Regions from separate parts of the Oceanobacillus longus genome, predicted to be linked through region 2. Evidence: riboswitches for the same ligand, from Rfam matches in the RefSeq annotation. Region 2 holds a riboswitch; each other region holds the start of a gene.

Region 1 (5,282 bases), on a different contig from region 2:
CCTAATGAATCGTTGATCACGTTAAATCGATCTAAATCTAAATACAAAAGAGCAAATGGCTGGTTCGCTTGACAAAGTGAATCGAGTTTATTATAAAGGCCATGTTGGTTTGGCATATTGGTAAGTGCATCATGATAAGCAAGGAAGTTAAGTTTATCATGCATTTCTAATTCATCGGTGATATCTAGTACCATTCCAAAAAGATAAGCTATTTCACCTTCATCATTCATCCAAGGAAATGTCTGTTCCTGAAGCCATTTTGTTTTTCCGTCTGGACATTCAATCTCGAAAGTATTTTGTGTTATTTGTCCTTTTTTCAATAAATTAATACTTTCTATTAACATCGTACGATAATCAGGGCTAACCATTTGTTTCCAGTAATCAGGGTCTTCATATATCCTTTTTAAAGGGCATTTTAGAATATCCACGAGCCCTTTTGAAGCAAATACCATTTTTCCTTCCGTGTTTTCTCGCAACCATATTCCAGCCTTTAAGTGATCATAGATATGCTGTAAATTGGTAATCTGATTCTTTAATTCATTTTCTAACCGTTTATAAGAAGTATCGTCTTTGATCACGCCTACCAATCTATAAGGAATACCATCCTTCTTGATACATTCAGCCTGAGCGGTTATATACCGCAGTTCATTTGTTTTGCCATGAAGGATTCGGAATTCAGTGGCAAAGCTATTTCCTTTTTTCGTTGACTCATCAAATTTTTGGCGAGTCAACGAATAGTCTTTTGAATGGACCAATGTAAAAAGCCTTTCTATTGAGATATTTTCAGATTCATCTATACCAATTGTATCAAAAAGGTTTATCGAACAATCGAATTTATCATCATTAATGATATACTCCCAACTGCCAACCGCAGCAATCTGCTGGGAGTGATTTAAATGTTTTTTCATCCGTTCTAATGACTGTTCGAGCTGCACGTGTTCCGTTAAATCGTTAATGATTAAGTAAATGCCCTCTACATGATTGTTATTTATACGAATGGGAATAAAAGTAAGTAATAGCTGTATTTGTTGACCGTTATTTTTGTTCACTTCTATTTCTATATTTTCAGATTTACCGCCTAATGTGTTAGTAAATAGAGTATCTAGTCTTTCAGAGGTCGATTCTGGAAATAAATGAAGAAAATCATTCTTTGTTTGTAGTCGAGACCCTAATAATTCAATGAGCCTTTTGCTAGTTTGGGAAATAATATCCCCATATGGTGAAAAAGCAATAATTAAATCTGGATGGTTGAATGCCAAAGAAGGAAGGGGGAGACTTAATGCGTTTCCCTTCGTGTTTTGCTTATCAATTGCATGATTATTAGAATATATATTTCTTTTAAACAGATTTCGGAATTTTGATTTTTTTATTGACATGTAATATGTCCCTCCTAAACGTAGATGATTACTACTAAACTAAATAATGTCGATGAAGTAAGAACAGTTGATGTTATACAGGATTTAACGAGAGTTCAGTAGGGGATTACAGGGGCAATATTACTGTCACACATGGTTACTATTGATATCTCATGAAATGATACTACATTACTTTAGGAACCCGTCTATATTAATATTCCCTTTTTAATTAAACGTGTGATCTTTTCTATGGATATACCTGTATTTATAGATACATCTATGGCATTTGAATTTGGATGTGTTAATAAAAACGCTTTTACCTCTTGGATATTATTTTGTTCCGCGTCGTAGCATTCGTTACACAAATCATTCATTAAAACACCAATCTTCCCACAGTATATACATGAACCATAATTCTTCATTGTTTAACCCCTCTAACCTTAATGAAGTTCCTAACTTGTGATATTGTTCAGTTTCTCTAACATATTTATCAGATTATCAAAATTCGGTTTAACAATAAAATCCATCGCCCCTAGCTGCAAGCCTTGAATAACATTTGATTCTGTACCCATCGCAGAACATAGAATCACTTTTGCCTTAGAATCAAACTCCATAATTCTTTTCAATGCAGTTAATCCATTTACATTTGGCATGGTAATGTCGAGGATAACAATATCCGGTTTTATATGTTTATATCGTTCAAGCGCTATTTGGCCATCAGTTGCTTCTACAATGTCCTGATATCCGTATTGTTGAAGTATGCTTATTAACCAATTTCTCATAAATTTTGAATCATCCGCAATTAATATAGTACTCATGTCGTACTTTGTTTTCCTGATGGAGTCATTCGTTGGTGTTGTACAATTAACTCATCTAATTTTTGACTGCATTCCAATGTCTTTTCACTATCAAGACCGAACCTTGCAGCTGTCATTAACATTGTTTCTCTCTTATCATTAATCATCTCCAGCAAGTACTCTTTTGTTTCCTCGTTATGTGTAACTAACATTATGATTCCTCCTTCAAGCTTTTAACTGTTTTTATGTAAAGACACTCAAAAAGGCGAACCAAAGAAAATTGGCTCACCTTTAAGATTCGCAATCTTCGGTAACTAGGCTACCATAGCTAAATAAGCTTTAGGTCCTTGGTTTTGCGTCCTTATCTTTCAATAAGTTTGCCATTATCGGATAGAGTATATGAATAGTTATATTGAACTATTATTTATACTATCGACCAGAATAGTAAGACTATAAAGTGTTTTTTACGTATTTATGATTAATTGTATTATTAATGGAAAGAATAGCCCAATCTTTGATAGAAGCCAATGCATTTGCAACCATTATTTGAAGGTGTAGCGTATTACCCGCATGGAATGTTAATAAACTGAAAGTCGCGATGGATGATAGAAATGCTATATTAGCAAAACTCAGGAGCATGAAAGGTGTGTCGCTGAGACAGCTATCAAGGATAACAGGAAATCTAAGAGTGTTATTCAGCGAGTTGATTGACGAGAAGGGCTACTAATTAACTTTAGTAGTAATATATTCATGTTAAAATAAAATTTAGTAGCTTAGAAAGATAGTGAGGGGATACTGTGCATGAAAAACTATTAACTAAAATAAAAGAAGTTCTGGTATCATCGGCAATTAAAAATGAGGTCATTGAATATAGCAGATTAAGTAGAGAAATTGAGGGGGTAATTCCACCAATTAAATTAAATGAACCTTTAGGTGAAATTTCATTAAGTTGTATAAAGAAAGGTTTTCCACCGCTTTCTGCAATTGTTGTTAATCAACAAACACAACTTCCAGGAGAAGGCTTTTTTACGTGGGTAGCTTCACAGATGGGTTACAAAGACTTACCTCATTCAGAATGGTTAGATTTTTTTAATGAACAAAAAGAGGCCGTTTTCAATTGTGATTGGGGCGAATACTTAGATACTGAATCAACCGATAAGAAAAGTAACACTGTTAGCATATTTTCAATAGAGGATCTTAATGAAAGATTGTCCGACACATCATATGTAATAGGGCAAGAGACAAGGTATTACATTTTAACAATAAAAAATTTCCTTGAAACAGCAACTGTTGGCCCCTATCAATATCAGGTTGTGATATTAGAAAATCATCAAGAAATAAGCAAGTATACTTTAGAAGACAAGAATTCAAAACAAATGCTTACCCCTAGTAAGAAAAAAGGATTAGAGCTACTTTTCGAGCAAAACCCAATGGTTAATATTAAAGATATTACTATGGTGCATTACAAGCAGGACCGCTTAAAAGGATCCCCTTGGGAAAAAGAGTCGAGAAACGATCTTGAGGCCCTTTATTACAAATTGGAAAACAAGCGACTCCGCAATATAGTAAAGCATGATGTAGAAACAGAGAAGAAGCAATACGCATCAAACTATAAAGACGGGGAAGTAAAACAATACTATGGAAATCGCTATGAACGTAAAGCGAAAAACCGTCTGAAAGCTATTGAGATCCATGGAACTCAGTGTGCTGTATGTGACTTTAAGTTTAATGATGTTTATGGTGAACTTGGTAAAGATTTTATTGAGATTCATCATGTAAAGCCTTTAAGTACGTTAGATGGAGCAATTGAAATTGATGCTGAGAATGATTTAGTACCAGTTTGTCCTAATTGCCACCGCATGCTCCACCGGAAAAGAGACATGGTATTGTCGGTCGAGGAATTAAAGGAAATCATACAAAGTCATATTTCAATAAATTCATAACAAATGTCATTTTAAAGATGTATTCTCTTAATAGATTAGCACCCAATTGGGTGCTTAATTATTTGTTAAAGTATTATTCTATATTGTGCATTATGTTTAAGCTAGAGTCTAACGGACAGTTTTTGATGTTCGAAACAATAGATTTTACCGTTGAATGGTTTATTTGATAAGCAATACGTCTTAACTTTAGCTGAAACAGGTTTATTGCAAATGGTACAAGTAGAACTAGAGCTAGTTTTTTCATCTGATGCATTTGTTTTTAACGCACGTTTATGTTCTTCTCTAACCTTTGGATCAGTAATATTAGATTTTGCAAAAGCATTGTAGATATTTGAGATGTCACCTTCAGTTAGGAGAGGTTTTTTGTGATGAATTTTCAATACCGAGACCTTTCGATGGATAAACTCTGATAACTCGATGTCATATACTATAATTTCGTTGGATCCTATTTTACGGTATTCTAAGTCTACTTTAAATGTGCAGCGTTTTGTAAAAGAAACCATGGAGATAAATAAATCATGGTACTTTTTGTCAATAAATGATGATAATGCTTTTATATGCCCGTAGTTTTGTACAAAAGGGTTCATCATTTTAAACTTCCCATTAACCAACCATGTTTTTCGATCTTTCCCGCCATAGATGGTTCCTTGATAGTTTTTAGTTTCAATGGCAAAGATACCGTATGGAGTTAAAACGACATGATCAACTTGTGAATATCCTGATCTTGCTTTGGGATTTTTAACGAGGAGATCGCTTAAATAGCGACAATCCTTTGGTAGCTGATCAAGTTGAATATCTATCTTGTATTCTCCTATTTCACCTTTTCTAGTAGCAACATGTTCATTCGTTCTTTTTGGTTTGGATGAGGTGGCATTAGCTTGTTTTGGTTTGGACTCGTTCTTTTTCCTCTTTAAAAAGTTTAGGAATAATAGCATGATCTTCTCCTTGCTGGTTTGATATACTATTATTGTAACTTTTGTTGGTAAATTTAACCATAACTACTCGTAATGTTATAAGGTTATACAGCTTGAAAAGGGTAGAATTTATGATTTAACTAACGCACAGATGGGAGATGGGTGGTTACCTTTCAACGAATATTGAACAGCTAAGAGAAATGATTGAAGATGTAATTTACAAAATTGAGTACGATGAAGAATCAATTAGTGAGAAGTCAAGGAAATCTTTTG
Region 2 (5,282 bases):
CATGGAGAAAAGCTAGCTCTAAGTGAAGATGAAGGAATAATAAAACCGATTAAAAAGGGAGAAACAGCCCCCCTTACGTATGAAGCGAGTAAACCAGGCGTCTATGTTTTTTCAACAAAAGAGAACCCAGGTGATTCTGACAGCAAAACTATTTGGAGTAAGTGGACAATTGTAAACTGTCCTTCGTCGAATAATATTGATGAAAAGCAGAACAACAAGAATACTAATTCAGTACCTAGTGAAGCCGAAGAGTCAGAAATACAAGAAAAAGAAACGGAAGGTAGCAGCGAAGAACAAGTGGAATCAAAAGATATAAATGAATCTACTGAAACAAAGATGGATGAAAAAGGAAGTGTAGAAGAAAACACGACGGAGATGGATGAAAAAGAAAATGTTGAAAATAACAAGACAGAGATGAAAGAAAAGGAAGAAGAAATTGAGGCACCAGTCGAAAGTGTTGAGCCAATTATTGCAGAAGAAGAGAATGAAAAAGAAGCAAATATGACAAATGAACAGGACGGTGGAGAAGAATGAAAATAAGGAAGGTCTCAAAGTGGGCAAATCAAATCGTTACAAGTATTCTTATGATTCTATTGATAGGTGTAGCTACTATTGTACTATCAACCAAATTTACAGGTGGTGATCCAGAAGTACTTGGATATCAATTGAAGACGGTGCTTTCTGGATCAATGGAACCTGGTATCCAAACCGGTTCAATCATTGCGGTACAGTCACTTACAGAGGAAGAAAAAGGTAGTTTTGGAAAAGGCGATGTGATCACGTTTATGGAAGAGGACAACAAGTTAATTACTCATAGAATTACAGAGGTAACCACGACAGAGAATGGCGTTCTTTATACAACAAAAGGGGACAATAATAATGCAGCGGATAGAAACCCTGTTCTTGCGGAAAATGTTGTTGGGGTATATAACGGATTCACAATCCCATACATGGGCTATTTAATTAATTTTTCGCAATCTCCAAATGGAGGCATACTATTTATGATTGTTCCTGGATTTCTCATGTTAGCCTACTCAGGGATCACAATATGGAAAACGATAAGACAACTCGATGAAAAAGATAAAGTAGCAGATCTAAATAAGCATCATGTCAGTTAAGCGAGGAAGGTGGCTCATGATAATCAGGGGAATTACAATGTTACTCCTATTTGGAATTACTATTATTCATATGGGTATCGCAACGCAATCCACTGTTTCGGCCGAAGGAGAAATCACAATTGATATTTTACCGGAGGAAATTTTATTTAATATCGATAATATGAAACCTGGTGATTGGGCCCCAAGGTCTGTCGTTATTCAAAACAATGGGATACTAGATTTTGCATATGATGTTTCGGCCAAGCCTTCTGGTGATACTTTAAAACTATATAACGAATTATTGCTGGAAATTAGGGATTCAAAGGATTTGTTATACAATGGAAAACTAAAGGACTTTCAGGTATTATCACCTCGAACCCTGAAAAGCTCTAGTGAAGAAACTCTGGATTTCACAATTCGATTTCCTGAACATCTTGGTAATGACTTCCAAGGACTGAATGCTAAATTTTCATTATTTTTTACAGCAGAAGGAGAAAATAACGAAAGAGATGAGCAATTTATCGCTGGTGCTATTAGTAGTGGAGGTGGTTCAATTGGTGATGGATCCCCACTTCCTAATACGGCAACAACGATATTTAATTTCCTAGTTATCGGTATAATACTCCTCATGGCTGGGATTGGCCTAATGCTTTATCGAAAAAAGAAAATAGCATCGTAATATTTTTTTCTGGGAAGTAGCATATAAAGAATAATAAAGATGTGTACAAAAAGTAGAAAATAACCGATTTATTAGATTGAAAACCCTACAAAACTAGTGCCCATATGACAAAACAAGTCACACAATTATTGTAAACTTTATAGTATGATAGTCTTAGGAATTAACAAAATCCTCAGAAAAGGGCAAACTTATTGAAAGGTAAGGGCGCAAAGTCACGGGTCTAAAGCATTATGCTAAGATGGCTGGATTGTCTGGATGAATAATGGGGGATGGATGGTGGAAAAGATTATTGAAAAAGTAGCAGTTGATGAGGAATGGGTAGTCTTAATAAAGCATGCAAAGAAAATAGGGATTTCAATGGACGAGATTCGCCAATTTTTAAACGACACAGGACATAAGGCGTAATTTTTATGAAAAAGTGTACTTTATATAGAACTACTTACTGCAAATATGGTATAATGCGCAGTGAAAGTAGGTGAGGAACTTGATCGGTGAAACGATAAAGAAATTACGCCAGGAAAAACGAATGTCCATCTCTGAATTAGCTGAAAAAGCGGGGGTAGCAAAATCATATCTTAGTTCGATTGAGCGAAACCTTCAATCTAATCCATCGATCCAGTTTATTGAAAAGATCAGTACTGTATTAGGTGTATCCGTAAATGATGTAATTAATGAAAATGAATCTATAGATACAGAAGAACTTGATAATGAATGGATGCAAATTGTACAGGAAGCAATGCAGTCCGGAGTATCGAAAGAACAATTTAAGGAATACTTGGAATTTAATAAATGGAAACAAAAACAAGATAATTAAGAGAAGAACCGTCAAGCCAACTGCTTAACGGTTTTTTTATGTTTCGATTCCCATTTTTATAAATATATCCTGTAGATGAAATTAATAGATGAAACTAATTGGATTAACAGATATACTATATAATAGTCTGGTTATCGTTCAGGAAATTTTATTTTTCAGATGAAAGTTTGGTTGTTAACGATGAAAAAATATTTATATTGGTTGTTGCCGTTTGGCTGGATGGGTATTATTTTCTATTCTTCAGCTACACCATATGAGCAGCAGGATATTAAACCCTTGATGGGAAGTCTGATCGATTTCAGTTTGCTAGAGCCCTTTGTTGGCTGGATTTCTTTCAATTATAATCATTCCTTGGTAAATGTTGATGTGCTTGGGATTAATGGATTTATCGAATTTTTTATTCGTAAAGGTGCACATGTTACGGTCTTCTTTTTGTTAGTTTGTTTTCTCTATATCGCTTTTAGAAAATCTACTGACTTTAGAATAGAAATACGATTAATATTTTCTTTTCTGCTGACAGTTATATATGCGGTTTTAGATGAGCTACACCAGGGAATGACACCCAATAGAACCCCATATGCCGGCGATGTCATGTTGGATAGTGTTGGAGGTTTACTAGCTGTTTTTTGTATCATTATGATAAATGGCTTTGGTAAAAGGAGAAACAGCGCCCATAAATGACAGCTTTTGTCGTATAGGTATGGTGAGGAAATAAATTGTTTCTTGTTTCGACATAGTTCGACAAACATTTACCAAAAACTATGATACAGTTCTTTTTAATTGCAATGTTAGTAACTTGGATTACGAACGAAAAGGCGGTAAGAGAATGATAGAGCAGGAAAAATATAAAAATATGCTGCGACGAATGATTGATGAAACCGAAAAGCAAAATATTCATAGTTCGGAAGAGTTGATCAAGATGCTGATTAATGAGTTGTCGAGCAGTAAGCGTTTGGAAAAGTATGCACAATATATGACAAAATAAAACTGCATTCCATAGGATGCAGTTTTATTTTGTCATTTTTCTACATTTTGTCGGTCGAAGTAACGTCGATTTCAATATATTTAGATTCGATTCTTTTAATACCTGCCTGATCATTTGTCAAGTCTACCATCCACCCCTGAAAAGCGTCGTCCTGATCATCTTTTACAAAAACGATAAACTCAACACTTTCCAAATAGTTAATTGTTTCCAAAAGATGATCTGAATTTCTTAGTACGTTTTCCAATTTACCTAGAAGGCTGTAATCCACCGTTATGGAGAAACCTTTCATAAGCTGCCTTTTTACAATACCTGTCGTTTTAATAGCTTGAGAAGTCGTACTTCCATAAGCACGAATCAGTCCACCAGCACCGAGCTTAATTCCACCAAAATACCTTGTTACAACGACTGCGGTATCCTTTAAATGCTGTTTCTTAAGCACTTCGAGCATCGGCACCCCAGCAGTACCGGTTGGTTCGCCGTCATCATTTGCTTTTTGAATTTGATCATTTTCCCCAATGATATAGGCAGAGCAATTGTGGTTAGCATCATGATGTTTTTTCTTTATTTCCTGAATAAATATTTGTGCTTCCTCTTCGCTTTTCACCCGCTTAATATAGCCGATAAATCTGGATTTCTGAATAATAATCTGGTCGTTTCCTTCTTTTTTTACGGTATAATAGTTTTTCAACATCTTGATTTTCTCACCTCGAACGCACATTATAGTATATAGGTATCGTTAATTTCATATAAAGAGAAGTTGTTAAAAATATAGCTAATTGGGAAAATATTTCCTCTATATAGGGAAAAGACCCTAAAAAAATGAAATGTCTATACGTATAACTATAACATAGGTTGGTGGAAAAATATGGCGGTAAAGATAAGCGAAAAGGCTTTGGACCACGTCATCGACGAAATGATTGAAGTCGTTGAAAATAGTAAGGACGAAATTTTCAATATTAGTGAAGAGGCTCGTAAAGAACATGAGCATCTTGTTTTTGAGCTAAAAGAAACGAAGGAGAAAGTACTTCGGCATATTGAAAATGGAGATCAGTTAGAAGAAAAAGTCCGCTTTTCACGACAGCGATTAGCCGAAGTAAGTAAATACTTTGAACGATATTCCGAGGCGGATATACGAGAGGTCTATGAAAATACACATCTTATGCAAACAAATTTAGCTATGCTTCGCCAGGAAGAAAAAGTATTGCGTGATAAACGGGATGAATTGGAAAGAAGATTAATCACCTTATCTCAAACCATCAATCGGGCTGAAGGATTGGCTGGAAAAATTTCAGTAATTCTTACTTACTTGCAGGATGATTTCCGGCAAGTTAACGAAATGATAGAAAATGCAAAAGAGAAACAGGAATTTGGTCTGAAAATTATTGAAGCACAAGAGGATGAACGCAGAAAGATATCGAGGGAAATACATGATGGGCCGGCACAAATGCTTGCCAATATTTTATTGCGTTCCGAACTTATGGAACGAACAGTAAAAAGTGGTTCGGTTGATCAGGCAATAGCTGAAATAAGAAGTGTAAGAGAAATGGTTCGTTCTTCCTTGTATGAAGTGAGAAGAATTATTTATGACCTTAGACCGATGGCATTGGATGATCTGGGACTTGTACCAACAATCAAAAAATATGTGGATAATATCTCGGATTATAATAAAATCACGATTGATTTCACTGTTTTTGGAGAAGAAAGGCG
Region 3 (5,282 bases), on a different contig from region 2:
TCAGATGGAAGGGATCAACCAGGTACAAGTAAACAGTAAAATCGGTTTAACCTTTGCTGAAGGTCTTCGTTCCATTTTAAGACAGGATCCAAATATAATTATGGTTGGAGAAATTCGTGACCAGGATACGGCAGAAATTGCAATACGCTCGTCTCTAACAGGTCATTTAGTATTCAGTACATTGCATACGAACAGTGCAATAGAATCCATTCCAAGACTCATCGACATGGGAATCGAACCATATCTAGTTGTTTCCTCTTTATCCGGTGTTGTTGCCCAACGTTTAGTACGTAAAATTTGTCGTGACTGTCGTACAGAACGGAACATGACTGAAATGGAAAAAGAGATATTTTCCAAAAACGGCGTAGAAGTAGATCATGTTTTTCATGGTGGGGGCTGCAGTGTATGTCACCATACGGGTTATCGAGGGAGAATTGCAATACATGAAGTCCTCGTACTCGATGAAATGATGAAAAGTATGTTGTTGAACCATAAATCGACTGGCGATCTTCGTAATTATGCGAAAGAACAAGGGATGGCTTTCCTTATTCAAGATGGCTTGGAAAAAGTGAAATCAGGATTGACAACAATCGATGAAATTATGCAAGTATCCATTAATGTATAGGGTGAATAGAGATGAAGAGAAAATTTGAAAAATGGTTAATAGAAGCGTATGAAAAGAAAGCGTCGGATGTACATTTAACCGTTGGAAAAGCACCAATATTCCGGATAAACGGAAACTTGGTCGAACAGGATTTACCAAAACTCGTACCAGCTGATACAAGACAAATAGTCCGATTAATTTTATCTGAAGAACAATTGGAGACACTCCGTGTGAAGCGTGAACTGGATTTTTCCTATGGGATTCATGGTGTATCCCGATTCCGGATGAACACCTTCTATCAGCGCGGGGAATTATCCTTTGCAGTTCGAATTATACCAGCTGAAATTCCGTCCATCGAGCAATTAAAATTGCCATTGATCACAAAAGAAATGGTGCATTATCCACAAGGATTGATTCTAGTAACTGGACCAACAGGAAGTGGAAAGAGCACGACCCAGGCTTCCATGATTGATTATATAAATCAAACCATGCGAAAACATATCATTACTTTGGAGGATCCGATAGAGTACATGTATACGCATAATAAATCGATTATTGACCAACGTGAAGTTGGTTTTGACACGAATAATTTTGTGAATGGACTGCGGGCAAGTCTTCGCCAGGATCCTGATGTGATTCTGGTCGGGGAAATGCGGGACTTGGAAACCATTTCTACAGCCATTACGGCTGCTGAAACGGGTCATTTAGTTTTTGGAACGTTACATACCACCGATGCTGTCTCCACAATTGAGCGCATCATCGATGTATTCCCACCCGAACAGCAAGGACAAATACGAATCCAATTATCAACCATCTTGCAGGCAGTCATTTCTCAACGGTTGCTCGTTACAAAAGACCAGATGAATCGACGGGTTGCATCGGAAATATTGATCAATTCGTCTGCTGTTAAAAATTTAATTCGTAATGAAAAGCTCCATCAGATTCAAAATGTGCTCCAAACATCTAGGGACAAGGGGATGCATACGCTAGAGATGGATTTGAAACGATTGATTCATGAAAATGAAATTGACTTTGAAACTGCTGCTCCGTTTATGCGGGAGGGAGCTTCTAAAGGATGAATTTTCAATATAGTGGGCGGAGAATATCGGGTCAGAAGATTAAAGGGAAGATCGAAGCAGATACGAAAAACATTGCGCTCTCACAGCTTGAAAGAGATGGATTAATTATTTTTAAAATAGACGAAACAAGGCCTTGGAATAAAGATATTATTTTACAAAACAGAGTGAAGAATAAAGATTTCGTTATTTTTCTCAGGCAATATTCTACATTGATACATGCGGGGATCTCGATTTCAGATGCGACCAAAACGATGATGGTGCAGACCAACAATTACGCATTAAAAAACGCTCTGGTAGATATAGATAAACAACTTGACCAAGGTCAGCCTCTATCCAAAGCATGCGAGCGGCACCCAAAGATTTTCCCAGAACTGCTCGTGAATATGATTCTTGCCGGTGAGGTAAGTGGAAAATTGGATGAAATCCTGAATGAAATGGCAGATTACTATGAAAAGCAATACCGGAACAAACAAAGGGTAATTTCAGCACTGCTTTATCCAAGTGTGGTAGGAGTGATTACAGTTATTTTGAGTATTTTTCTGCTTGTTTTTATCGTACCGCAGTTTGTTGGCATGTTCAGCTCCATGGGTGAGGAAATTCCAGCGTATACACAGTTCGTCATCAACCTAAGTGATTTTGCAGGGAAGTACTGGTGGATGCTGCTATTTGTCATTGCGCTCTTCGTCGTTTTATACAACTATCTGATTCAATATGATGCGGTAAACTATCGAATGGATCTGATCAAAATGAAATTTCCTTTTCTCGGGGTACTCGTTCATAAAGGCGCATTGGTAAGGATGACCCAAACATTAAGCACGCTTGTCAATAGTTCTGTACCTATTTTGCAATCGGTGGAAATTACCGAAAAGGTTGTCGGAAATAGGGTGATAGAGAATGCACTAACCCGGGCAAGGAAGTCATTGGAAGTTGGAGACTCACTGACGAAGCCGATGAAAGACCACTGGGCATTCCCAGCATTAATTGTACAAATGATACAAATCGGTGAAAAAACAGGTACATTAGACCATATGCTAACAAAAGCTGCCGATTTTTATGAAGAAGAAGTGGACCAGCTTTCAAGTCGAATCAAGACATTAATTGAACCATTGATGATTATTATATTAACCGTGATGGTCGGAAGTATTGTAATGGCAATCGTTATACCAATGTTTGGTATGTTTGAGAATATGTAGTAAATTGTTCACAATTAAGTGAAGATAATTGTAGAAATATGGTAAAAGTTATACTATAATGTAAGAGAAATAGGAGTTTAGTAGGACACGGTGATGAATTACCTATATTTGGGCACTTGGGTAATTTGGAGTGAGTAGTGCAACCGACCGACTGGAATTAATAGAAACTTAGATTAAGGAAGGCGGAGATGTTATGTTACAAAAAATGAAGAAGATGATGAAGAAAGAGAAAGGTTTTACATTGGTAGAGCTTTTAGCAGTTATTGTTATTTTGGGGATTATTTTGGCGATTGCGGTGCCGAGTGTTAGTGGACTAATTACTAAATCAGAGAATGATGCAAAACAAGCAAATGTTGAGTTAATTGAAAATGCTGCTAGACTGGCTGATCTTAGTGGCTTGTTCCCAGAGGGTGGAATGTCAGTTGAGGATCTAATAACTGAAGGATTTTTAGACGGAGACATAGATGTCCCTGGAGGAAGTGAAGTTTATAAAGGTACAGTTACAAAAGCTGGTGATACTTTTACTTATGATGGTAACGGAGAGCCAACTGAACCATCAGCATAAAATAAAAAAGATTTAAGTTGTAATTGTAGGACATAAGTAAATTATAATATGGTATTCATACGCCTTGCATCCACTATTGCAGGGCTTTTTATTGAAATAGATTGAAAATAAGGAGTCCAGATAAAATGACCACACCCCTAACAATCCTATTTTTCCTCCTAGGCCTAATATTCGGCTCGTTCTACAATGTAGTCGGTTTACGCCTTCCACAACATATACCCTTCGCAAATGACCGTTCAATGTGTCCGCATTGCAAGAATCAATTAGCTTGGTATGAAAATATCCCTTTATTTTCATTTCTGATCCAAGGTGGAAAATGCCGGCATTGTAAACAGAAGATCTCCTACATATACCCAACCATTGAGCTTCTCACAGGCTTTTTATTCGCATTGAGCTATTACACGCTTGGATTCCAATTCGAATTGATCACCGTATTACTTTTAGTTTCTATGCTAATGATTATACTAGTAGCAGACATCAACTACATGTTGATCCCAAATAAGGTGCTTTTGTTCTTTCTACCATTTTTCATCATGATGCGATTTGTGGTACCCTTGAATCCATGGGGATCGGCAATCGTTGGTGCAATTATTGGCTTTGGCCTTATTTTTATTATTATTTTAATAAGCCGTGGGGGTATGGGGGCAGGCGATATGAAACTTTTCGGTGTACTAGGAATTGTGCTCGGAACCGAAAAGATTTTAGTGGCTTTTTTCCTGGCATGTGTAATTGGGTCTGTGATAGGTATGATGCTAATCTTATTTAACGTAATTGAAAGAAAGCAGCCGGTGCCATTCGGTCCATATATCGTTTTAGCAGCTTTAATTACTTATTTTTACGGGGATTCATTAATCAATTGGTACTTTAATCTACTTATATAAGCGGGTGACAACATGGGGATTATGAATAATGGAAGAGTCAATATGGTAATTACCAATCAAGTATTGCGATACAGTTACCATAAACACAATAATGTCGTCGGAATGGTCATACATGGAGAAGTGGAATTGCCTGATGGGACAATCAAAGACGGTATGATTCAAAATAAAGGCATTTTTGTTGAAGTCGTAAATGAACTTGTGCATAAACATAAATGGAAACGGAAGAAATTATTCTTTGCTATGCCGGATGATACGATCGTTATTCGCCAATTACAAGTCCCGGCAACGTTAACAAAAGAAGAAACAGTAGGCTATGTAAAAACACAAATCGGAAACAGTTTTTATTTACCATTTTCCAATCCAGCAATTGCAATCGAATTTCTAGAATCAGATGAGAAAAATAGAGATATCCTATTATTTGCATATCCAAAAGATAAGATCTCCACTTTTGAAGAAGCGTTTGATAAAGCAGGATTAAAACCGATGGCTGCTGATCTAACATCTTTATCTGTTTACCGCTATTACTATTTAACAAACCAGGAAAAAAAGAATCATGTATTGTTGATTCACTGGAATAAAGATGCATTGATCCTAACAGCATTCCGAAATCATAAAGCTATTTTTTCAAGATATATGAAAATGAGCATCACGAAAGATGCAGAGGAAGAGTCTGCACAGCAGTTAATCCGTGAATATATTATAGAAATTAATCGGATTATCGATTTTTATCAATATTCGATTACAAAAGGGGAGTCAGAAATAAATCAGCTGCTTCTTTCCGGTGATTTTCCTTTCCTTGAATCTGTGAAATCCAGTCTATCCAAATTGGTAACAATACCAATCCATCGTTTTGAAGAAGAGGAGCTTACAGCTAAGTATATCGATGTTCTTGGACTGGCTTTAAAGAAAGATTCGTAAGGAGGAGCAATCATGAATACAGAAATTAATTTCATTGAGAAA

What was found. Region 2 has a riboswitch for cyclic di-GMP ahead of ACFOUV_RS08700 (anti-repressor SinI family protein). Riboswitches for the same ligand answer to the same signal wherever they lie in the genome.
Region 1: it holds a riboswitch for cyclic di-GMP, as region 2 does, so the genes downstream of both, ACFOUV_RS15480 (Spo0E family sporulation regulatory protein-aspartic acid phosphatase) here and ACFOUV_RS08700 (anti-repressor SinI family protein) in region 2, are expected to answer to the same signal.
Region 3: it holds a riboswitch for cyclic di-GMP, as region 2 does, so the genes downstream of both, ACFOUV_RS01760 (competence type IV pilus major pilin ComGC) here and ACFOUV_RS08700 (anti-repressor SinI family protein) in region 2, are expected to answer to the same signal.

What each region holds. Positions count from the first base shown of each region.
Region 1 is NZ_JBHSAO010000011.1:320,659-325,940, forward strand. It holds gene ACFOUV_RS15470 (EAL domain-containing protein) at 1-1,376, opposite strand, end outside; gene ACFOUV_RS15475 (response regulator) at 1,808-2,173, opposite strand; gene ACFOUV_RS15480 (Spo0E family sporulation regulatory protein-aspartic acid phosphatase) at 2,170-2,364, opposite strand; cyclic di-GMP riboswitch class I at 2,459-2,544, opposite strand; gene ACFOUV_RS15485 (HNH endonuclease) at 2,950-4,095, shown strand; gene ACFOUV_RS15490 (nuclease-related domain-containing protein) at 4,197-5,030, opposite strand; gene ACFOUV_RS15495 (DUF6710 family protein) at 5,168-5,282, shown strand, end outside.
Region 2 is NZ_JBHSAO010000006.1:207,465-212,746, reverse strand. It holds gene tapA (amyloid fiber anchoring/assembly protein TapA) at 1-534, shown strand, start outside; gene sipW (signal peptidase I SipW) at 531-1,118, shown strand; gene ACFOUV_RS08705 (TasA family protein) at 1,135-1,776, shown strand; cyclic di-GMP riboswitch class I at 1,948-2,031, shown strand; gene ACFOUV_RS08700 (anti-repressor SinI family protein) at 2,032-2,181, shown strand; gene ACFOUV_RS08695 (helix-turn-helix domain-containing protein) at 2,261-2,590, shown strand; gene ACFOUV_RS08690 (VanZ family protein) at 2,771-3,271, shown strand; gene ACFOUV_RS08685 (hypothetical protein) at 3,417-3,575, shown strand; gene ACFOUV_RS08680 (YigZ family protein) at 3,616-4,266, opposite strand; gene ACFOUV_RS08675 (sensor histidine kinase) at 4,441-5,282, shown strand, end outside.
Region 3 is NZ_JBHSAO010000001.1:351,479-356,760, forward strand. It holds gene ACFOUV_RS01745 (GspE/PulE family protein) at 1-625, shown strand, start outside; gene ACFOUV_RS01750 (type IV pilus twitching motility protein PilT) at 637-1,683, shown strand; gene ACFOUV_RS01755 (type II secretion system F family protein) at 1,680-2,876, shown strand; cyclic di-GMP riboswitch class II at 2,951-3,034, shown strand; gene ACFOUV_RS01760 (competence type IV pilus major pilin ComGC) at 3,070-3,441, shown strand; gene ACFOUV_RS01765 (prepilin peptidase) at 3,567-4,322, shown strand; gene pilM (type IV pilus biogenesis protein PilM) at 4,335-5,240, shown strand; gene ACFOUV_RS01775 (hypothetical protein) at 5,253-5,282, shown strand, end outside.